DNA from 3 places in the Cupriavidus basilensis genome. Region 1 is predicted to be linked to each of the others. Evidence: predicted binding sites of a transcription regulator. Region 1 holds the regulator's gene; each other region holds the start of a gene.

Region 1 (7,440 bases):
GGGCCGCTGCCAGATTCAGCTCGCCGGCATGTCGCGGCCGACGGGCTGGGTGCGGTTCGGCTTTAGCACGCGGTCAGGTTCGGCCAGCTCGATGCGCGGGGTGCCGCGCAGCGTGGCAAGCGCCTGGTCGATCGTGGCATCGGCCGACGCGGAGATCGCGGTGACCAGCCACACGCCGCCCGACATGGGCCGCTTGACAACGAAGCGGATCGGCCCGGCAATCGAGGCCAGCAAGCGATCGGCGTCTTCGGACACGGTGACGGGCGGCGCGGAGAACCGCACCATGATATCGCCTACGGCGCGATCGGCGCTGATGCTGTTGGGCGGTGGCGCAGACGGGCGCTGTTGCGCCTGGCAGGCGGTCAGGGCCAGCAAGGCCAGAAGCCCGCAGGCGGCGGTGATCCGCAGCGGGCGAGCCAGTGAGCGGGAGTGCGGCTGTTTGCCGAGTGACATGGGAAACTCCTGATTGGTTACGGGCCAGGGTGCAGGCTGTCAGCCTGCGCTGCGCCGCGAGCGGCGCGCCTCCCGGGCCGTGCCGGTGGTGCCGCGCAGGCCTTGCGCGAGCATCTCCTCGGCGTGTTGCACTGTGGTGGGCGTCACGGTGGTCCCGCCCAGCATGCGTGCGGTTTCGACCACGCGGCCGGCGGGGTCGAGGGCGCGGATGCGCGAGCGGGTGACCGAGCCCGTGCCGTCGCGCTGGCTGGTCTCCTTGCTGACCAGCAGGTGGGCGCCGGCCTGGGCGGCCACCTGCGGCAGGTGGGTCACGCACAACACCTGGCGGGCGCGGCCGAGTTCCTGCAGGCGGCGGCCCACCACCTCGGCCACCGCGCCGCCGATGCCGGTGTCGACTTCGTCGAAGATCAGGGTGGGGGTGGGCGCGGCCTCGCTGGTAATGACGGAAATCGCCAGGCTGATCCGGGCCAGCTCGCCGCCCGACGCCACTTTGGCCAAGGGGCGCGCGCTGACGCCGGCATGGCCTGCCACCAGGAATTCGACTTGTTCCAGGCCGTGGCTCTGCCCTTCGTCGAGCGGGTGCAGCGCCACCGCGAAACTGCCGCCCGCCATGGACAGGCCCTGCATGGCATCCGTCACGGCGGCCGACAGGCTTTCGGCCGCCACCTTGCGGGCAGCGCCGAGGTGCTGGGCGATGGTGAGGTAGGCGGCACGGGCCGCGGCTTCGCGCGCCATCGCCTTGTTCAGGTCCTGGGCAGACTGGAGATCGTCCAGTTGCTGGCGGCGCGCCATCAGTTCGTCCGGCAGTTGCTCGGGCGGCATCCGGTACTTGCGCGCGGTGGTGTGCAGCGCCTGCATGCGTGCCTCCACCACCTGCAAGCGTTCAGGGTCCAGGTCGATGCGGTCGACGTAGCGGTTGAGCGAGTGCGCGGCCTCCTCGACCTGGACCAGCGCCGGGTCCAGCGCCGCCAGTACGTCGCCCAGCGCGGGGTCGACGTCAGCCATCTGCCGCAGGCGCTGCACCACGCTGTTCAGCCCGGACAGCACCGAGCCATCGGCCTCGGACAACGCCTCGAGCGCGGCGCGGCTGCCCTCGATCAGCCCGGCGGCGTGCGACAGCCGGTTGTACTCGGCCTGGATGTCTTCCCATTCGCCCGGTTGCGGCGCCAGCTTCTCGAGCTCGCCGACCTGCCATTCGAGCCGCTCGCGTTCCAGCTGCATCTCGCGCGAGCGGTGCTCGACGGTTTCGCGCTGGCGCACGCACGCGCGCCACGAGCGCCAGGCTTCGGCCACCGCGCCGGCCTGCGCGGTAAGCCCGGCATGGGCATCGAGCAGCAGGCGCTGGGCGTCCGGGCGCAGCAGCAGCTGATGGGCATGCTGGCCGTGGATATCGACCAGGCGGTCGCCAATGTCGCGCAGCTGGCCCAGCGTGGCGGCTGCGCCATTGATGAAAGCCTTGCCGCGCCCGCTGGCGTCGACCGTGCGGCGCAGCAGTACCGTGCCTTCGTCGCCGGTGAGCTCGTGTTCGGCCAGCCAGGCGTCGAGCCCGGCCGGGGTGGAAAAGGTGGCGCTGATGCTGGCCCGGGCGGCGCCTTCGCGGACCACGCCGGCGTCGGCGCGCTCACCCAGCACCAGCGCCAGCGCGTCGATCAGGATCGACTTGCCGGCGCCGGTCTCGCCGGTGAAGACGGTGAAGCCCGGGGAGAAGTCGAGGTCGAGGGTATCGACAATGACGAAATCGCGGATGGACAGGCTGCGCAGCATCGTGGTCGACGGGTCGGGGCTGGGTGATGTCAGGAGGCGGATCTGGGCCGGATCGGTGCGGGCCGGGGCGGATCAGAGCCGGTTGTCTTCGCTTGGGTACTCATGCCAGTGCAGCTTCTTGCGCAGCGTGGCGTAATAGTTGTAGCCGATCGGGTGCAGCAGGTTGACGGTCTTGGCCGAGCGCCGCACCACGATGCGGTCGCCGGGCAAGAGCGAGGTCAGCGACTGCATGTCGAAGTTCACGCTGGCGTCACGCGCCGTGGCGACCTCGATCGACACTTCGGCGTCGTGCGGCAGGACGATCGGGCGGTTGGACAGCGCATGCGGGGCAATCGGCACCAGCACCAGGCCCGACAGGGTCGGGTGCAGGATCGGGCCGCCCGCCGACAGCGCATAGGCGGTCGAGCCGGTCGGCGTGGAGACGATCAGGCCATCGGAGCGCTGGTTGTACATGAAGTGGCCGTCCACCGACACGGCCAGCTCGACCATGCCCGAAATGCCGGAACGGTTGACCACGACGTCGTTGAAGGCCAGCGCGGAGAAGATCACGCCATCGTCGCGCACCACCTGGGACTCCAGCAGCATGCGGGTCTCGGACTCGTAGCGGCCCGCCAGCATGTCGGGCAGCACCGAATGCACGTCCTGCAACGGGATGTCGGTCATAAAGCCAAGGCGCCCGTGGTTCACGCCGATCAGCGGCACCGGGTAGCCGGCCAGCTGGCGCGCCAGGCCCAGCAGGGTGCCGTCGCCGCCGAGCACCACCGCCACATCGGCATGCTTGCCGATCTCGTCTGGCGCCAGTGCCGGATAGTCGGTCAGCCCGGTGGCCAGGGCCGTGTCTCGCTCGAACACCACATCCTGGCCGTTCCTGAGGATACAGGCGGCCAGCTCTTCCAGCGGACCCTCGATGCCGGCTGTGGCGTACCTGCCGATCAAGGCGACGGTGCGAAATGGGGCGCGCGCGGCGCCGGACTTGGGGAGCGAAGACATGCCGGGATTAGACCATACCGCCGTGACCATTGTCAGCAGGAGGGCGCTCGGCAGCGGGCCGGATCGCCGATGAGCCGCCCGAATGGTGAAAACTTGCGTAAAATCAGGAGCATCATGGATGAACGTGCGAAAACGCTTCTCAAAACCCTCATCGAGCGCTATATCGCCGAGGGGCAGCCCGTGGGCTCACGGACCTTGTCGAAGTACTCGGGTCTCGACCTGTCTCCGGCCACCATCCGCAATGTGATGTCCGACCTGGAGGAAATGGGGTTCATTGCCAGCCCGCATACCTCGGCCGGGCGTATCCCCACGCCGCGCGGCTACCGGCTGTTCGTGGACACCATGCTGACCGCCCAGCCGCTGGATGGCGCGCTCAACCTGGCCGAGCTGACCGGCAAGATCCGGGGCCAGCTGCACGGCCAGCAACTCGGGCCGCAGCGGATGATCACGTCGGCGGCGCACACCCTGTCCAACCTGTCGCAGTTCGCCGGCGTGGTGATGACCCCAAGGCGCGCCCAGGCGTTCCGGCAGGTCGAGTTCATGCGGCTTTCGGACAAGCGCATCCTGCTGATCATCGTCACCCCCGAGGGCGACGTGCAGAACCGCATCATCCAGACCGAGCTGCCGTATTCCCCGTCGCAGCTGGTCGAAGCGGCCAATTTCATCAATTCGCACTTTGCCGGCATGAGCTTCGATAATGTGCGCGACCACCTGCGCGGCGAGCTGCAGGCGCTGCGCATGGATATGTCGCAGCTGATGCAGGCCGCGGTGGAGGCGGGAAGCAGTGCCATGGCCGAGGGGGAAGACGACCACGTCTTCATCTCGGGCGAGCGCAAGCTGCTGGAGGTGGAAGACCTGTCCTCCAGCATGGAAAAGCTGCGCCGCCTGTTCGACGTGTTCGAGCACAAGACCGGCCTGCTCAAGCTGCTCGATGTCTCCAGCCATGCCCAGGGCGTGCAGATCTTCATCGGCGGCGAGAGCAAGCTGGTGCCGCTCGAAGACATGGCGGTCATTACCGCGCCCTACGAAGTCGACGGCCAGATCGTCGGCACGCTCGGGGTGATCGGGCCGACCCGCATGGCCTACGAGCGGGTGATCCCGATCGTCGACATCACCGCGCGCTTGTTATCCAGCGCGCTCAGCCAGAACTAGTGTTGGCCCGGCCCGGTCTCACAAACTGCCTGTTCCCCTCATCCTGTAAGCTCGGCGAGACCTGGCGGCCGCGCGCCCTGTGCCCGCGCCGCCCCGCCACACCGGAAATTACATGACGCTCACCCCTGAACCGGCCTACCAGCATGGCCAGGCGCCGCGCACGGCCATCCTGCTGATCAACCTTGGCACCCCGGATGCGCCGACGCCGAAGGCGGTCGGCAGCTACCTCAAGCAGTTCCTGTCCGACCCGCGCGTCGTGGAGATCCCACGTGCGGCGTGGCTGCCGCTGCTTTACGGCATCATCGTGCCGCTGCGCTCGCGCGCCTCGGCGATGAAGTATGAGTCGATCTGGCTGCGGGAGGCGCATATGACCGGTTCCCCGCTGCTGGTGCACACCGAACGCCAGGCTCACGCCTTGCAACTGCTCCTGAACCAGCAGGGCCATGAGGTGACGGTGGCGTGTGCCATGCGGTACGGCAATCCCTCGATCGGCTCGGTGCTGGAAGCGCTGCGCCGCCAGGGGACCGAGCGCATCCTGCTGCTGCCGCTGTATCCGCAATACTCCGGGACCACCACGGCGACGGGCTTCGACGAGGTGTTCCGGGTACTCAAGCAGTGGCGAAACCAGCCGGAGTTGCGGCTGGTCAAGCATTTCCACGACCATCCGGCCTATATTGCCGCCTTGCACCAGCAGGTGGGGGCATACTGGGCGCAGCATGGCACGCCGGAATTCGCGCGGGGCGACAAGCTGATCCTGTCGTTTCACGGCGTGCCGCGCCGCACGCTGGAGCTAGGCGATCCCTATCATTGCGAGTGCCTCAAGACCGGGCGCCTGCTGGGCGAGGCACTGGGCCTGCAGCCCGGGCAGTACCAGGTCACCTTTCAGTCGCGCTTTGGCAAGGCGGAATGGCTGCAGCCCTATACTGCGCCCACCTTGCAGGAGCTCGGCAAGGTCGGCACCGGCCGGGTAGACGTGTTTTGCCCGGGTTTTCCGGCTGATTGCCTGGAGACGCTGGAAGAGATCGCCATGGAAGGGCGCTCCGGGTTCCACGTGGCTGGCGGCAAGGTGTTCCACTACATTCCTTGCCTCAACGATGCGGAAAGCTGGATTGCCGGGCTGGCGGAGATCGGCTTGCAGCACTTGCAGGGCTGGCCGCTGCGGCTGCCGCATCCGCATGAGCTGGAGGCCCGCCGCACGCATGCGCAGACGCGCGGCGCCGCAGCATGAGCGCGGCGCTGCCCAACGGATGGAGGTGACGAGATGAGCGTATCTTTCGAGGTCGATGCCCGCCTGCGCATCGACAAATGGCTGTGGTGCGCGCGCTTCTTCAAGACTCGCTCGCTGGCTGCCGAGGCGGTGGACCGTGGCAAGGTGCAGGTCAACGGCCAGGCGTGCAAGAATTCGCGCGAGGTCAAGCCGGGCGACACCGTCGTCCTGGAGGCGCACCAGCAACGCTGGGAAGTCGTGGTGAAGGGGATTGCGGGGTTACGCGGCCCGGCCACGGTAGCCCAGACGCTTTATGCGGAAACCGAGGCCAGCGAGGCGCGCCGGCGGCAGGATGCCGAGAACCGGCGGCTTAACGTGGAGCCCGCATCGCAACTGCAGGGGCGCCCGACCAAGCGCGATCGCCGCCAGATCGACGGTGTCAGGGGGTGAGGCGCACGGCGATCCAGGCTGTACGGACTCACCCGGCTGGGTCAGCGAACGTAGGGAATGATGTAGTGTTTGAATACCGCCTTGCCACTGCCGTATTCGGTGTCTCGCGGCGTGAAGGCGCCGGAGAGGCAGATGAAGACTGTCATCACCGATAATGCGGCGAGAAGGAAGACCGTCAGAACAGGCAGCTTATGCATGGCTAACCTTTCGAGAGTGGCCCCACTTGAGTTGCATCTTCGACCCCGTTATTTTTGTCATTTTTATACGGTTTCATCTTAGGGGGTGCGCTGCAGCAAAGCAATATGACCCCTATTTCCGTAGACCCCGCTTTGTAACCTTGTGTTTCAGTGCACCGTCGCGGTGCGCTCTTGAAAATCCGGGGGCCTGCCACCAACTGCAGGCTACATTTGCCGATTGACCACCCGGCGGCCTGCACCAGGCAGGCCGCGCCTTTGTTTGATACGGATCGACATGGAAGAACAGAAGCAGACGCCATCCACCACGCCGCCGCTCACGCCCGCCAGCGAGGAGCTGAACACCGCCCCGGCCGGCCAGGCCGATAACGCCGCCACCGTGGACGTGGCGGCCCAGTTGGCCGCGCTTGAAGCCAAGGCCAAGGAGAACTACGACATGTTCCTGCGGGCTACTGCGGAAGGCGAGAACATCCGCCGCCGCGCCCAGGAAGATGTCGCCAAGGCCCATAAATTCGCCATCGAGACCTTTGCCGACTACCTGCTGCCCGTGATGGACAGCCTGCAGGCGGCACTGGCCGACGGATCGGGCGATATCGCCAAGCTGCGCGAAGGGGTCGAACTGACCGCCCGCCAGCTCGTCAGCGCCTTTGAGAAGGGCAAGATCGTCGAGCTGAACCCGGTTGGCGAAAAGTTCGACCCGCACCGCCACCAGGCCATTTCGATGGTGCCGGCGCCGCAGGAACCCAACACCGTGGTCACGGTGCTGCAGCGCGGCTACACCATCGCCGATCGCGTGCTGCGCCCGGCGCTGGTCACGGTGGCCGCGCCCAAGTAAGCGCCACCGCTTTGCGGTCCGTCCGGCGGGCTGGCACAAGCAACGCCCGGTGCCGCTGGCCCGGGCGTTTTTCATTGCTGGAGACTTCTATGTCCTCAAAGCCAGACAATGCCGCCACGCCTGACACCACCGTGGATCCGGCGGCGCACCTCGACCATCGTGCCTTCGACGCCTTCGGCATGCGCGAGGTGGACGGCGCCGGCATCGATGCCGCTATCGCCGCCGCGGGCGATGCACTGGTCTGCGTGTTTTTCTGGGGCGTAGACTGCTTCAATTGCGAGATGGCCAAGAAAGCCATGCTGGCCAATCCAGACCCGGTGCGGGCACTGGAGTTGCACTGGCTGCACGCCAACGTCTATGCGCACCCGGATATGGGCAAGCGATTCGGCCTGCAC
Region 2 (7,440 bases), on a different replicon from region 1:
TCCGTGGTAAGGATCAGGCCTGCCACCGATGCGGCATTCTGCAAAGCGGTGCGTGTGACCTTGGTCGGGTCAACCACCCCACCTTCCACCAGGTCACCATATTCGCCCGTCGCCGCGTTGTAGCCAAAATTGCCCGTCCCTTCGGCCACGCGCGCCACCACCACGCTGGCCTCTTCGCCAGCGTTGGCAACAATCTGGCGCAACGGCTCCTCCAGTGCCCGCAGCACGATCTTGATGCCTGCCTGCTGGTCCGGGTTGATGCCCGTCAGATCCTTGATCGCCTGGCGCGCACGAATCAGCGCGACGCCGCCGCCGGCCACGATGCCCTCTTCCACCGCGGCACGCGTGGCGTGCAGCGCGTCTTCCACGCGGGCTTTCTTCTCCTTGACCTCGACTTCCGTGGCGCCGCCGACCTTGAGCACCGCCACCCCGCCAGCCAGTTTGGCCACGCGCTCCTGCAGCTTCTCGCGGTCATAGTCGGAGCTGGCCTCGTCGATCTGGGTGCGGATACGCTTGACCCGCGCCTGGATCTGCGCGGCGTCGCCGGCGCCATCGATGATGATGGTGTTCTCCTTGCCGATTTCCACGCGCCCTGCCTGGCCCAGTTGCTCCAGCGCGATCTTTTCCAGAGACAGCCCGACCTCTTCCGACACCACCTGGCCGCTGGTCAGGATCGCGATGTCTTCCAGCAGTGCCTTGCGGCGGTCGCCAAAACCGGGGGCCTTGACGGCAGCCGCCTTCAGGATGCCGCGGATATTGTTGACCACCAGCGTGGCCAGTGCCTCGCCCTCCACGTCCTCGGCCACGATCAGCAACGGGCGTCCGGCCTTGGCCACCTGCTCCAGCACGGGCAGCAGGTCGCGGATGCTGGAGATCTTCTTGTCCACCAGCAGCAGGTAGGGCTGCTCGAGCACCGCCACCTGCTTGTCGGGGTTGTTGATGAAATAGGGCGACAGGTAGCCACGGTCGAACTGCATGCCCTCCACCACTTCGAGCTCGTCTCCCAGCGACTTGCCGTCTTCCACCGTGATCACGCCTTCCTTGCCGACCCGGTCGATGGCCTGGGCGATACGCTCGCCGATGGCGCTTTCGCCGTTGGCGGAGATGGTGCCGACCTGCGCGATCTCGCGGCTGGTGGTAGTGGGCTTGCTGATGCGGCGCAGCTCTTCAATCGCCGCCGTCACCGCCTTGTCGATGCCGCGCTTCAGGTCCTGCGGATTGAGCCCGGCCGCGACGTACTTGACGCCCTCCCGCACGATGGCCTGCGCCAGTACGGTAGCGGTGGTGGTACCGTCGCCAGCGTTATCGCTGGTGCGGGAAGCGACTTCCTTGACCAGTTGCGCGCCAATGTTCTGCAGCTTGTCCTTGAGCTCGATCTCCTTGGCCACGGAGACGCCGTCCTTGGTCACGGTGGGGCTGCCGAAGCTGCGCTCCAGCACCACGTTACGGCCCTTGGGGCCCAGCGTCACCTTGACCGCATTGGCGAGGATATTGACGCCTTCGACCACCTTGGCGCGGGCCACGTCGCTGAACACTACATCTTTTGCTGCCATTGCTGTCTGTCCTGTCTGGATTGTCGGGTTCGTTCGGGAAATATTGGATCGATGCCGGCGGACGCGCGGCGACTCAACGCTCGACCACGGCGAGGATGTCTTCCTCGCGCAGCACCAGTAGTTCGTCGCCGTTGACCTTCACCGCCTGGCCAGCGTACTTGCCGAACAACACCCGATCGCCTGCGCGCAGGTCCGGCGCAATGCGTTCGCCAGCTTCGTTGCGCCGGCCCGGGCCGACGGCGATCACCTCGCCCTGGTCCGGCTTTTCGGCGGCGCTGTCGGGAATGACAATGCCGGATTGCGTGCGGGTTTCGTTGTCGGACCGCTTGACGAGAACGCGGTCGTGCAGTGGGCGAAGGCTCATGCTGGCTCCAGGAAGAAAGAGAGAGAGAAGTTCGTTGACGGCGGATGTCAGTGCCGACGGTGGCACTGCGGGCTGGCAATCAGCACTCGATGCCGGTGAGTGCTGAGTATAGAAAGCACCGCCATGCGCGGCCAACTGATCGTTTCGCATTTGCTTAGAAGCGCGCCTGACAGCGCGCCTGCCGTGCCGAGCACATCGGGTTCGCACCCACGCTGCCTAGCACGAGCCGCATGATTTTCCCGGGCCCACGACGTCGGCATGGAGCGGGCCGGGCGGGGCCAGCCAGCCAGCCTTAAGCCTTCCTTAAGCCGCTGTGCCCTATCCTTGTCGCATCGCCAGAATCCAACGTTCCCGATGTCGATGCGCCTTGCCCTGAACCTCACGCTGTTCCAGCGCCTGAACGCCCCCGCAGGGCTGTCTGGCGCCGGCCTCTGGGTGGCCGCCTTCCATGCCGAAGGGCTGATCGCAGCCGCCGCGGGCTGGCCGCGCGCGCCCGGCAGGGCCCGGCGCCTGAGCGTGACCGGCTTGCTGGTAGCCGCAGCACTAACGGGCTGGGCCCGCGTCTTGCTCGGCGTACACTTTCCACTGGACATCGCCGGCGCATTTGCGATAGCGGCATGCTGCGCGGCCGTGGCTACGTCTGCCTTCACGCGCCCGCTGCTTGCTGCTGTCGCGGTGCGCGCGGAGCAGCTTTACCGGCGCTTGCTCGCCTACCCCTTCGCACACGGATGGCTCAACCCATGACAACGGCTGACACGATGCCGCCCCTTGCCACCGCTGGCGCACTGCCGTCAATGCGCGATGCCGACGCCAGCCTGGCCATCGTGGGGCTTGAAGGTGCTGGCCGCGGGCCGTTCAGCCTCACCATCGCGCCCGGCACTTGCGTGATCCTGTCCGGCGCGTCCGGCGCGGGCAAGAGCCTGCTATTGCGCATGATTGCCGATCTCGATCCCAATCGCGGGCAGGTCCGGCTAGGCCAGTCCCCGCGCGAGAGCATGAGCGGGCCGGCCTGGCGGCGCCAGGTCATGTACGTGGCGGCCGAGTCCGGCTGGTGGGGCGATGACGTGCTTGAACATATCACGGACGTGCCGGCCGCCCGGGCGCTGCTGGCGCGGCTGCGCCTGCCCGCGGACATCCTGCAGGCGCCCGTGAGCCGCCTGTCCACCGGCGAGCGCCAGCGCCTCGCGCTGATCCGCGCGCTGGTGCGCCGTCCGCGCTTCCTGTTACTGGATGAGCCAACCTCGGCGCTGGACGCCGAGACCACGCTGGCCGTCGAAGCGCTGCTGCGCGACTGCAAGGCACAGGGGCTGGGGCTGCTGATTGTCTCGCACAATCCCGCGCAGGCGGCGCGCCTGCAGGACCGCCACTACCGCCTCGGCGCCGCCGGGCTGGAAGCGGTGCCGGCATGAGCCCGATCCCGCTCACAGCCTATGACCTGGCGCTGGCCAGCCTGCTGGTGCTGGCCGGCGCGGGCGCTTCGCTGGCGATGTCACTGGACGTGCACCGCAGCCTGCTCTGGGCCGCGGGCCGCATGGTGGTGCAACTGCTGCTGGTCGGCCTGGTGCTGCGCACGGTGTTTGGCTTGTCGTCGCCGCTGGTGACCGCGTTGACGGTAGCCGCCATGATCGCGGCAGCCGCCCGCGAGGTGGGCAGCCGGCAGGAGCGCCGCCTGGCGGGGCCCTGGCACGCACTGATCGGCGCCGCCGCCGTGAGCCTGCCGACGCTGCTGGTGACCGTGCTGGCGCTGACCACGGCCTTGCGCCCGACCCCCTGGTACGACGCCCGCCACGCGATCCCGCTGGCCGGCATCATCCTGGGCAATGTGATGAACGCCGCGAGCCTGGCGCTCAACGGCGCCTTTACCGCGGTCTGGCACCAGCGTGCCGCCATCGATGCGCGCCTGGCGCTTGGCGACGATCGCCATGCGGCGCTACGCGTGATCGTGCGCCAGGCGGTGCGCAGCGGCATGCTGCCCACCATGAACACCATGGCGGCGGCCGGCATCATCACCATGCCGGGCATCATGACCGGCCAGATCCTGGCCGGGATGGACCCGATCGCCGCGGCCCGGTACCAGATCCTGCTGATGTTCCTGCTCGCCGGCGGCAGCATGCTGGGCGTGATCCTGGCCGCCACGCTGGCGGTCCGGCGCCTGACCGACCACCGCCACCGCTTGCGCCTGGACCGGCTGCAACGCCGTTGAACCCAGGGCGCCCACCCATCACCAACCAAGGAACCCATGCCATGCGCCTGCTGCTGGTGGAAGACGACCCGATGATCGGCGAAAGCGTGGAGGAAGGCCTGCGGGCCGAAGGCTACGCGGTCGACTGGGTCAAGGATGGTCGCCTCGCCGATGCCGCGCTGGCCGCCAATGCGCCCGGCACCTACGACGCCCTGCTGCTCGACCTCGGCCTGCCCGGCCGCTCCGGCGAGGCGGTGCTGCGGCAACTGCGCGCCCGCGGGCTGGCACTGCCGGTGCTGATCCTGACCGCGCGCGACGCCACCGCCGACCGCGTGCGCGGCCTGGATGCCGGCGCCGACGATTACATGGTCAAGCCGTTCGACCTCGACGAGTTGTTCGCGCGCATCCGGGCCCTGCTGCGCCGTAGCGCCGGACGCGTCAGCACCGAGCTGGCACACGGCCCGGTGCGCCTGGACCCCGCCACGCGCGAGGTGCGCTGCGCCGGTGAGATCGTGGCGCTGTCGATGCGCGAGTTCATGGTGCTGCAGGCCCTGATGGAGCAACCGGGCCACGTTGTGACCCACGAGCGCCTGCGCGAGGCGGTCTACAACATGAACGAGGAAATCAGCAGCAATACGGTGGAAGTCCATATCCATGCGTTGCGCAAGAAGCTCGGCGCCGACTTTATCCGCAATGTGCGCGGTGTCGGCTACAAGCTGGGCGGCCCGGCATGAAAACGATCCGCGCCCAGTTGCTGGCCGGCCTGCTTGGGGCCATGCTCGCGTGCGCTCTGGTAGCGGGCGCGGCCGCCTACTTCAAGGTGCGCCGCGAAGCCAACGAGGTCTTCGATGCGCAACTGCAGCAAGCCGCGCGCATGTTGCCGACACATCTGGAGCGCGATGCCAAGCCGCCGCTGGACGGCAGCGAACTTGACGAGGAGATCGTGGTGCAGGCCTGGGATGTGCAGGGCCGCCAGATTTACGCCTCGCACCCCGTCACGCTGCCGCGCGCGGACCTGCCCGGCTTTCATGACCTGCAGGCGCACGGCCGCGAATGGCGCATCTACGGCGTGCTCGCCGGGGATCGCTATGTGCAGGCCGCGCAATCGGTGGCGTTTCGCCGCAAGCTGGCGGCCTCGCTGTCGCTTGGCGCGCTGCTGCCCATCCTGGCGCTGGTGCCTGCGCTTGGCTTGCTGATCCACCTGGTGGTCAGGCGCTCGCTGCGCCCGGTCGAGGAGATCGCGCGCGCGGTTGGCAGCCGCTCGGCAAACACCCTGGCGCCACTGGACGCGCACGGCTGGCCGCCGGAACTGGTGCCGGTGGTGGACGCCCTCAATGCCCTGCTGGCCCGCCTGCAGCAATCCATGGACACCCAGCGCGCCTTTGTCGCCGACGCCGCGCACGAACTGCGCACGCCGCTCACCGCGCTCAAGCTGCAGCTGCAGCTGGCCCTGCGCGCCGACAGCGAAGACAAGCGGAAACTGGCGCTCGCCAAGCTGGGCGAGCGCCTGGACCGCACCACGCACCTGGTAGCGCAGTTGCTGACGCTGGCACGCAGTGAAGACGGCGCCCCTGCCACCCAGGCCCCGCTTGCCGACGTGCGCTTGCACGACGTGGCGGTACAGGTGGTGCGTGAGCTGCTGCCCATGGCCGAAGCCAAGGATGTGGACCTCGGCCTGGATGCGAGCGCGCCCGAATGCCGGGTGCGCGCGGTCGATGGCGATCTCTTTATCCTGCTGCGCAACCTCGCCGACAATGCGATCCGCTATACCAGCCCGGGTGGCCGGGTCGACCTGCGCATCGAATGGCGCAACGGCGCGCCCATGCTGGGCGTGAGCGACACCGGCCCGGGCATCGCCCCGGCCGAGCGCGACAATGTGTTCCGCCGCTTTCATCGCGGCGACGCCAGCGACCCGCATGGCAGCGGATTGGGCCTGGCGATCGTGCAGAGCATCGCCGCGCGCCATGGCGCCACGGTGTTGCTGGAGGATGGCCCGGCGGGCCACGGGCTCACGGTGGCCGTGGTGTTCCCGGCGCAAAACGGTGCGTGAAAAGCAACGCCGGTCGTGCACGGCTAGACTTCATTCTGATCCGGAGTTCCGATGCATCCCCAATCCGACTCTCGCTCCCCTGCGTTCTTCGCCCGGCGGGTGGCCGGCCTGCCCGCAGCCCTGTGGCTGCTCGCGGGCCTGCTGATCCTGCTGCTGTGGTTCGGCACGCTGGATTTTCGCCACCTGCTCAGCTCCGATGAAGGCCGCTACGCCGAGATCTCGCGCGAGATGTTCGCCAGCGGCGACTGGGTAACGATCCGCTACAACGCGCTCAAGTACTTCGAGAAGCCGCCTTTCCATATGTGGGTGACGGCGCTGTCGTACACCCTGTTCGGCGTGGGCGACTGGCAGGCCCGGCTGTGCGTGGCGCTGTCCGGCATGGTTGGCCTCATCGCGTCGATGTTTGCGGCAACGCGCTGGTATGGCATTCGCGCTGGCCTGCTGACCGGGCTGGTGCTGGTGGCCGCGCCGATGTGGAGCGTGGCCTCGCACTTCAACTCGCTGGACATGACGCTGTCCGGCGCCATGGCCTGCGTGCTGGCCTTTATGCTGGTGGCACAGCATCCCGACGCCACGCCTGCGGCCCGCCGCTACTGGATGTGGAGCTGCTGGGCGGCCATGGGCGTGGCGATCTTGAGCAAAGGCCTGGTGGGCATCGCCCTGCCCGGCCTCGTGCTGGTCATCTACACCCTGATCTCCCGCGACTTCGGCCTGTGGCGGCGCCTGCACCTGATCTCCGGCATCGCGCTGATGCTGATCGTCACGGTGCCCTGGTTCTGGCTGGTGTCGGCGCGCAACCCCGAATTCCCGAACTTCTTCTTTATCCACGAGCACTGGCAGCGCTACACCTCGACAGTGCACTCGCGCGGCGGGCCGGTCTGGTACTTCGTGCCGTTGCTGGTGGCGGGCTTCGTGCCCTGGCTAGGGCTGGCGCCGCGCTTGTGGGAGGTGGTCCGCGACGATGACGCCGCAGCGCGCGTGGCGACGGTTCGTCGGCTCCGGCCGGCGCTGTTGCTGGCCGTGTGGGCCATTGCCATCTTTGTCTTCTTCAGCCTGTCCGGCTCCAAGCTGCCCGGCTATATCGTGCCGGTCTTCCCGGCGCTCGGCATGCTGGCAGCCATGGCGCTGGAGCGCATCGGCGAGCGCGGCTGGTGCCGGCAGCTCAACGCCATGCTGGTGATCATGGCGATCGGGTTGCTGGCCAGCCCGGTGGTGGCCACGCTGCACTCCAACCACACCGCGACCGCCGACTACCGCCGCTACGCGGTCTGGGTGGCCGCCGCGTTTGTCG
Region 3 (7,440 bases), 440 kb from region 1:
TTTCCAGGCCTGGGCCGCGGGCTTGCGCGAGGCCTTGAACGAGCGCTACTTCCTGGGCTTGAAGCGTGAGGAATTCCACTTCTCGCACTATCCGGTCGGCACCGCCTACAAGAAGCACGTGGACCAGCATCGCGCGACCCTGCATCGCAAGATTTCGCTGGTGCTCTACCTCAATCCTGAATGGAGCGAGCGTGATGGCGGCGAACTTGCGCTCTACGGGCAGGACGACGGCGCCACCGAGTTGCACCGCGTGCTGCCGCAGCGCGCGCGGCTGGCCGTGTTTCGCAGCGACCTCGTTCCGCATGAAGTATTGCCCTGCCACAAGACGCGCTGGGCACTCACCGGCTGGTTCCGTACCGATCAGGCCTGAACCTCCTGAACCCCCTGAGCCGCCTGAGCGGCATCAGCAGCGTAACCAGCAACCCGGGGAAAAGGCATGAGCACACGACCGCAGCCGCACGAAGACGACACCGCCGCTGGACAGTTTTCGGCCGAGCTCGAAGCACTGCTCCGGTCGCATGCCATGCGGCGGCAACTGGTCAAGGGTGAGGTGCTGTTTACCTACGGCTCCAACCCGGACGCGCTCTTCTGCGTCGAGCGCGGCGCCATCAAGGTCAGCAGCACGGCGCAGAACGGGCGCGAGGCCGTGGTCAGCCTGTTGGAGCCCGGTCAGTGGTTCGGGGAGGTCTCGCTCTTCATCGACGCACATCGCGTGTACGACACGCGCGCCGCACAGGCTAGCGAACTGTTGGTGATTCCCGCCGCCACCTTCCATGCGCTTGTCGCGCGCGAGCCGCGCTGGCTGATGGAGTTCACGCAACTGATCTGCCGGCGCTACCGCAGCGCACTGGAGTGGATCGACGAGGTGATCCTGATGCCGTTCCCGGTGCGGCTGGCGCGGCGCCTGCTTGCCGTCGAGCATGCGCACGCGCTGTCCACCCGTGGCATGCCGGGTGTGCGGGCATCCGGCGCTCCCGCCGCGCTCAAGCTCTCCCAGGAAGACCTGGGCCATATGCTTGGCGTGTCCCGCCAGAGCGTCAACCGGCAGCTCAAGGACTGGGAGAAGCAGGGCGTGCTGCGCCTGGAATACGGGCGCCTGACGTTATCCGACAAGGCGGCGCTGCAGGCCATCGCCAGCGAGTCCGCGCCTGGCACGTAGCGTGGCAGCTTGCGCTTCGTCGCAAGAATGAAATAACCGGCGGCTATGATCGTGGCGGGGCCGGCGGATACTTCTCCCTTCGCGGGGATGGCAGGTTTTTTGACGAAATCCGTGTCTGCATGGCCCCGTCCCGCTTGACGGCGATGGCTGCTTCCTGCCTTTCCTCCTTTTGTCCCTTTCGCGCCGCCGGCGAAAATCAACGATATTAACGATATATACTGTTTTGATACCACTGCGATCAAAACAGGAGGATGCATGGCAACGGTTTCGAATGGGCGCACGCGTGCGCCCGCGCCCGCCGCGGCGCAGAAAAAGGCAGCCGCCGCAGTGAAGCCGCCGGTCACGCACGCCGGTAAGGCGCAGAGGGCAGGCAAGGCGGCCAAGGCTGAAGCGGTCAAGACCGTGCCTGCCGCACCGAAGGTCGGGAAAGCAGAGAAGGTTGAGAAGGCACAGAAGCCTGCCAAGGCCAAGGTCGTGCGCGACAGCTTCACCATGCCGGAGTGGGACTATGCCAAGCTGGCGGAACTTAAGCGGCGCTGCCTGAACGGCGGCGCGCACGTGAAGAAGAGCGAGTTGCTACGCGCCGGGCTCAAGATGCTGGAGTCGCTGCCGGAGCGGCAGTTGCTGGCCGTTGTGGCCCAGGTCGAGACCGTCAAGACGGGCCGGCCCGCCAAGCGCAAGGCGCGCGACGCGGCTTCCGGGCAGTAAAGCCGCGGCGTACATTGCGTGGCACCAGGATGGATTCCGTCCAGGTGCGCGCCGTATTTTGCGGGTTTCATGAATAGTTGATGACAGCCTCAACCATCCGCCGATTCGGTCGTTAAGATGGGCAGGGCTTACCAATCCTGAAGCCGGACCGACCAGGCGCTGCCTTGCCGGTCCGCCGCTTTTCAAAGCCTTCACCGTTTCTTGCCGGCGCCATCGTCATCCGCAGAATGAGTCTCTTCAGGCCATCTTTCTGGTGCCCGTTTTCCGTGTTCGCCGTCGTCACGGTGCCGCTGGCCGAGCCACCGCGGGAACGGCCTCCGGGCGATACGTCCGCGCGCCGTGAAGCGAATCCCGATGCGCGGCGAGACCTCCTCACGGTGCCCACGCCTGCGGTCCGCTAGCCTGGCCGCAGCTGCCCTGGCGAGGCATCGTTTCGTTGCGCCGCAAGGCAACTCATGGCCCGCTATCTATCTGGAAAAGGCTCGCAAAGCGCCTATAATCATGGTGCATTGCACCAATTTTCCTGTTGCCATCCTGCTGTGCCGGATGGAACCATGCCCCCTGTCAACCTGAGGTAAATCCATGTCGCCGTGTGAGCGATGCAAGCGCCAGGCCGGCAGGCCAGGACACCTGCCGCCGCACGAGGATCTTGTGGCCGCGCGCGCCAATGCGCGGGTCCGGGACGGCGCCGCCTATGCCTACCGCTGCCGCCAGTGCGGCTGCACGCTGGTGCTGCGCAGTCCCAGCCGGGAAGTGCCTGACTACTGGGCCTTGGAGGGGCGGGCGCCTTCCGCCTGACGTTGACGGGATGCCGGCCCGCCGCAGGCGAACGCGCTATTGTTGCCGCCACACTGGCGTGCCATCATCGCGCAGCCGCCTGCGACTTGCCTGGCTGCGCCGAATCCGACATCTCCCAAACATAACGTCAGCTACGTCAGCAAATTCCCCGGATGGATTGGAGCGATATCAAGATCTTCCTGGCGATCGCCCGCGCCGGCACCCTGGGCGGCGCCGCGCGCGCGATCGGGCAGACGCAGCCGACCATGGGCCGCAGGCTGAAGGCGCTGGAGGATGCCGTCGGGCATGCCTTGTTCCAGCGCACCAGCGACGGTTATGTGCTGACCGATGAAGGGGCTGCCGTGCTCGCCCACGCGGAGCGTATCGAGGCAGAGGCGATTGCTTTCGAGCGCCAGCTGTCCGGCCAGGCACGGGAACTGGACGGCATGCTGCGGATATCGTCGTCCGACTGGTTTGGCGTGCACATGCTGACGCCGGTGATCGCGGATTTTATCCGCGCCCATCCACGCGTCGCGGTGGAACTGGTCACCGATGCGCGCTTGCTCAGCCTGGCACGACGCGAGGCGGACCTGGTCTTTCGCATCCGCGCGTTCGACGAGGCCGATATCGTGCAGCGCAAGCTGATGCACATGGACTACGCGCTCTACTCGGCGCCCGGCGTGGCACCGCCGCGCGCGGGTGATGGCGAGGGCCATGCCCTGCTGACGCTGGATGCGGGCTTCGCGGATTTGCCCGACGTGGCCTGGATGCGCAAGCTGCTGCCGAACGCCCGGGTGGCATTCGGCAGCAACAGCCGCGAGGCGCAGGCCAAGCTGTGCGCGGCCGGCGCGGGGCTGGCTGTTCTGCCCTGCGCGCTGGCCGAGCGCCTGGGCGGGCTGCAGGCCATCGACATGGGCGAGGCGCCACCGGGGCGCGACGTCTGGGTGGGCTATCACCGCGACCTGCGCCGCCTGGGGCGGCTGCGCGCCTTCCTGGATGCGACCATCGAGCGCCTGGGCAATCGCGCAGACGCTTAATTCCCGGCAATCTCCACCACTAGCTTGCCCTTGGCTGTGCCCGTCTCGATGGCGCGATGCGCGTCGATGGCGCTGCCGAGCGTGAAGTGCCGCGCGTCGAGCCGCACGCAGAGCTTGCCCGCATCGGCCAGCCGCGCCGCTTCGCGCAGGATCTCGCCGTGGTGCGCGCGGCCCTTGCCGGTGAGCAATGGCAGCAGCGTGAATACGCCCGAATACGTGGCCGCGCGAAACGATAGCGGCGCCAGCGCGTGCACGCCCCAGCCCAGGCAGCTCACCACATGGCCGCCATAGGTGCGCGCCGCGAGGAACGAATCGTCCAGCACCGTGCCGCCCACCGTGTCGTAGACCACGTCGAAGCCCTCGCCCGCGGTGTATTGGTCGACATACTGCGCGACCGATGTCGTGGCGTGGTCGATCGCGGTGGCGCCATAGCCTTCGATGATCGCCTTCTGCGCGGCCGAGCCCGTGGCATACACCTGCGCCCCGAGCGCGCGGGCGATCTGCACCGCGATATGCCCCACGCCGCCGGCGCCGCCATGCACCAGCACCTTCTGGCCAGGCTGCACGCGCGCGCGGTCGACCAGGCCTTCCCACGCGGTGATGAACACCAGCGGCAATGCGGCGGCTTCGCGCATCGACAGCGCGGCGGGCTTGCGCGCGAGCAGGTCGGCATCGACTGCCGCGTACTGCGCTAGCGATCCTTGCAGGCCGCCCACGCCACCGGTCATGCCATAGACCTCGTCGCCGGGCGCGAAAGCCGTCACGCCCGCGCCCACGGCTTCGACCACGCCGGCCAGGTCCAGTCCAAGCACGGCGGGCAAGGGGTGGCGGGCGTGCCCCGCCTGGCCGGCGCGGATCTTGGTGTCGAGCGGGTTGACGCCGCTGGCCAGGATGCGCACCAGCACCTGGCCGGGGCCGGCCACTGGCCTGGGAAGCTGGACGGCCGTGAACGGCGCGCCCGCGGATTCGACGATGAGGGCCTGCATGGCGGCTTGGGACATGATGCGCTCCGGATAAGTTGGCGATGAACTAGCGAAGGGGTGGCGAAGGGTTGGTGTGACCATTCTTGGCCAGGCCGGCGCGCTCGTAAATCAACGCTTCTGTACTCTTGCCATGCAGTTTTGAATGGGCTGGCTTCTTGTTATGTCGCCGTGGACGTGGGTGACGTTGAGGATAGCGCAGCCGGCGAACGTGCCGCCGGCAACACCACGGGTGGCATGTGGCGATCCGCCGCCGAGGCATTGGGTTAGTGATCCATGGGCAACTTTTCTTTCGGCGAAATCTGCCCGAATTCCAGTGGGACGCGAATAAAGATCCCGCCGCGCGGCCAGGCCCCATCACGATTTTCACAATTTCAGGGTAAACACGTATCAAGTCGTCGACTTGAAAACGCTATCCCCCGTCCCTATAATTAGCACTCGCTGGGGACGAGTGCTAACAGACCTCTCCCAGCGTACTAATTCTGCTGGCCGTCAGTGCTGGCGGTCATTTTTGTGAACCTGAAATCACTTTTTGTACCAAGGAGTCCGTATGAATCTGCGTCCTTTGCACGACCGCGTGATCGTGAAGCGTCTGGACAATGAAACCAAGACCGCTTCCGGCATCGTGATTCCCGACAACGCTGCCGAAAAGCCTGATCAAGGTGAAGTGCTCGCCGTGGGCCCCGGCAAGAAGGACGACAAGGGCGTTTCGATCGTCCTCGACGTCAAGGTGGGTGACCGCGTGCTGTTCGGCAAGTATGCCGGCCAGGCCGTGAAGGTGGATGGCCAGGAACTGCTGGTCATGCGCGAAGAAGACATCATGGCCGTGGTGAACAAGTAATCCACGCACCCCATTCGTACAGATTTAGGAGATTCAGAACATGGCAGCTAAAGACGTAGTATTCGGCGATGCCGCCCGTGCCAAGATGGTCGAAGGCGTGAATATTCTCGCCAACGCAGTCAAGGTTACCCTGGGCCCCAAGGGTCGTAACGTGGTGCTGGAGCGCAGCTTCGGCGGCCCGACCGTGACCAAGGACGGCGTGTCCGTGGCCAAGGAAATCGAGCTGAAGGACAAGCTGCAGAACATGGGCGCGCAAATGGTCAAGGAAGTGGCTTCCAAGACCAGCGACAACGCCGGTGACGGTACCACCACCGCAACCGTGCTGGCCCAGTCGATCGTGCGCGAAGGCATGAAGTATGTTGCCGCCGGCATGAACCCGATGGACCTGAAGCGCGGCATCGACAAGGCTGTGGTGAACGCGGTTGAAGAGCTGAAGAAGCTGACCAAGACCACCACCACCAGCAAGGAAATCGCGCAAGTCGGCTCGATCTCCGCCAACAGCGACGAAGTGATCGGCAAGCTGATCGCTGAAGCGATGGACAAGGTCGGCAAGGAAGGCGTGATCACCGTGGAAGACGGCAAGTCGCTGGCCGACGAGCTGGAAGTCGTGGAAGGCATGCAGTTCGACCGCGGCTACCTGTCGCCGTACTTCATCAACAACCCGGAAAAGCAAGTTGTCGCCCTCGACAACCCGTTCGTCCTGCTGTTCGACAAGAAGATCTCGAACATCCGCGACCTGCTGCCGGTGCTGGAACAAGTGGCAAAGTCGGGCCGCCCGCTGCTGATCATCGCTGAAGACGTCGAAGGCGAAGCCCTGGCGACCCTGGTGGTGAACAACATCCGTGGCATCCTGAAGACCGCCGCTGTCAAGGCTCCGGGCTTCGGCGACCGCCGCAAGGCCATGCTGGAAGACATCGCCATCCTGACCGGCGGTGCAGTGATCGCTGAAGAAATCGGCCTGACGCTGGAAAAGGCAACCCTGCAAGAACTGGGTCAAGCCAAGCGCATCGAAATCGGCAAGGAAAACACCATCATCATCGACGGCGCCGGCGACGCAGCCTCGATCGAAGCACGCGTGAAGCAAATCCGTGCCCAGATCGAAGAAGCGACCTCGGACTACGACCGTGAAAAGCTGCAAGAACGCGTGGCCAAGCTGGCCGGCGGCGTTGCAGTGATCAAGGTTGGCGCAGCCACCGAAGTCGAAATGAAGGAAAAGAAGGCACGTGTGGAAGATGCACTGCACGCAACCCGTGCAGCCGTGGAAGAAGGCATTGTCCCCGGCGGCGGTGTGGCCCTGCTGCGCGCTCGTGCTGCCATCGCTAACCTGACCGGCGACAATGCTGACCAGAACGCTGGCATCAAGATCGTGCTGCGCGCCATGGAAGAGCCGCTGCGCCAGATCGTGCTGAACGCTGGCGAAGAAGCTTCGGTCGTCGTGGCCAAGGTCATCGAAGGCAAGGGCAACTACGGCTACAACGCCGCCACCGGCGAGTACGGTGACCTGGTGGAAATGGGCGTGCTGGACCCGACCAAGGTGACCCGCACCGCGCTGCAGAACGCTGCTTCGGTCGCTTCGCTGATGCTGACCACGGATTGCGCCGTGGCAGAACTGCCGAAGGATGAGTCGGCTCCGGCAATGCCGGGCGGCATGGGGGGCATGGGCGGCATGGACGGCATGATGTAAATCTGCCGGCCTGCCAAACGGCAGCCTGCTGTACCCGCATTACCCATAGTAGCAAAAACCCCCGCTGGCGCGAGCCGGCGGGGGTTTTTGTTTATGGGGCGACAGTACCGGCCGAAGGGGCGCCGTCGCGGGAAAGGCTTACAGCTCCACCGTGTAGCACCAGTCGAAGGCCGGATTCTCCGGTTCGCCGGTCTTGCGGCGGATATAGCCGCGCGGGTTGCACACCACGCGTGCGTTCTCAAGGCGGTAATCGA

The links. The regulator HrcA, encoded in region 1, represses chaperone genes, less so after heat shock. The targets are predictions, from matches to a motif close to TTAGCACTCNNNNNNNNNGAGTGCTAA.
Region 2: F7R26_RS27855 (co-chaperone GroES) is a predicted target of HrcA. The motif match lies at 1,997-2,023, and genes of this name have one in related genera.
Region 3: F7R26_RS04220 (co-chaperone GroES) is a predicted target of HrcA. The motif match lies at 5,093-5,119, and genes of this name have one in related genera.

What each region holds. Positions count from the first base shown of each region.
Region 1 covers NZ_CP062803.1:1,370,945-1,378,384, forward strand. The annotation lists gene F7R26_RS06180 (hypothetical protein) at 16-453, opposite strand; gene recN (DNA repair protein RecN) at 493-2,217, opposite strand; gene F7R26_RS06190 (NAD kinase) at 2,290-3,207, opposite strand; gene hrcA (heat-inducible transcriptional repressor HrcA) at 3,322-4,359, shown strand; gene hemH (ferrochelatase) at 4,472-5,587, shown strand; gene F7R26_RS06205 (RNA-binding S4 domain-containing protein) at 5,621-6,016, shown strand; gene F7R26_RS06210 (hypothetical protein) at 6,058-6,213, opposite strand; gene grpE (nucleotide exchange factor GrpE) at 6,488-7,045, shown strand; gene F7R26_RS06220 (thioredoxin family protein) at 7,135-7,440, shown strand, end outside.
Region 2 covers NZ_CP062804.1:1,566,003-1,573,442, reverse strand. The annotation lists gene groL (chaperonin GroEL) at 1-1,553, opposite strand, end outside; gene F7R26_RS27855 (co-chaperone GroES) at 1,627-1,917, opposite strand; gene F7R26_RS41125 (phosphatase PAP2 family protein) at 2,272-2,661, shown strand; gene F7R26_RS27845 (ABC transporter ATP-binding protein) at 2,658-3,326, shown strand; gene F7R26_RS27840 (ABC transporter permease) at 3,323-4,120, shown strand; gene F7R26_RS27835 (response regulator) at 4,162-4,833, shown strand; gene F7R26_RS27830 (ATP-binding protein) at 4,830-6,149, shown strand; gene F7R26_RS27825 (glycosyltransferase family 39 protein) at 6,201-7,440, shown strand, end outside.
Region 3 covers NZ_CP062803.1:935,387-942,826, forward strand. The annotation lists gene F7R26_RS04190 (2OG-Fe(II) oxygenase) at 1-370, shown strand, start outside; gene F7R26_RS04195 (Crp/Fnr family transcriptional regulator) at 437-1,159, shown strand; gene F7R26_RS04200 (hypothetical protein) at 1,415-1,867, shown strand; gene F7R26_RS04205 (hypothetical protein) at 2,450-2,665, shown strand; gene F7R26_RS04210 (LysR family transcriptional regulator) at 2,818-3,681, shown strand; gene F7R26_RS04215 (zinc-dependent alcohol dehydrogenase family protein) at 3,678-4,682, opposite strand; gene F7R26_RS04220 (co-chaperone GroES) at 5,212-5,502, shown strand; gene groL (chaperonin GroEL) at 5,543-7,186, shown strand; gene F7R26_RS04230 (metallophosphoesterase) at 7,325-7,440, opposite strand, start outside.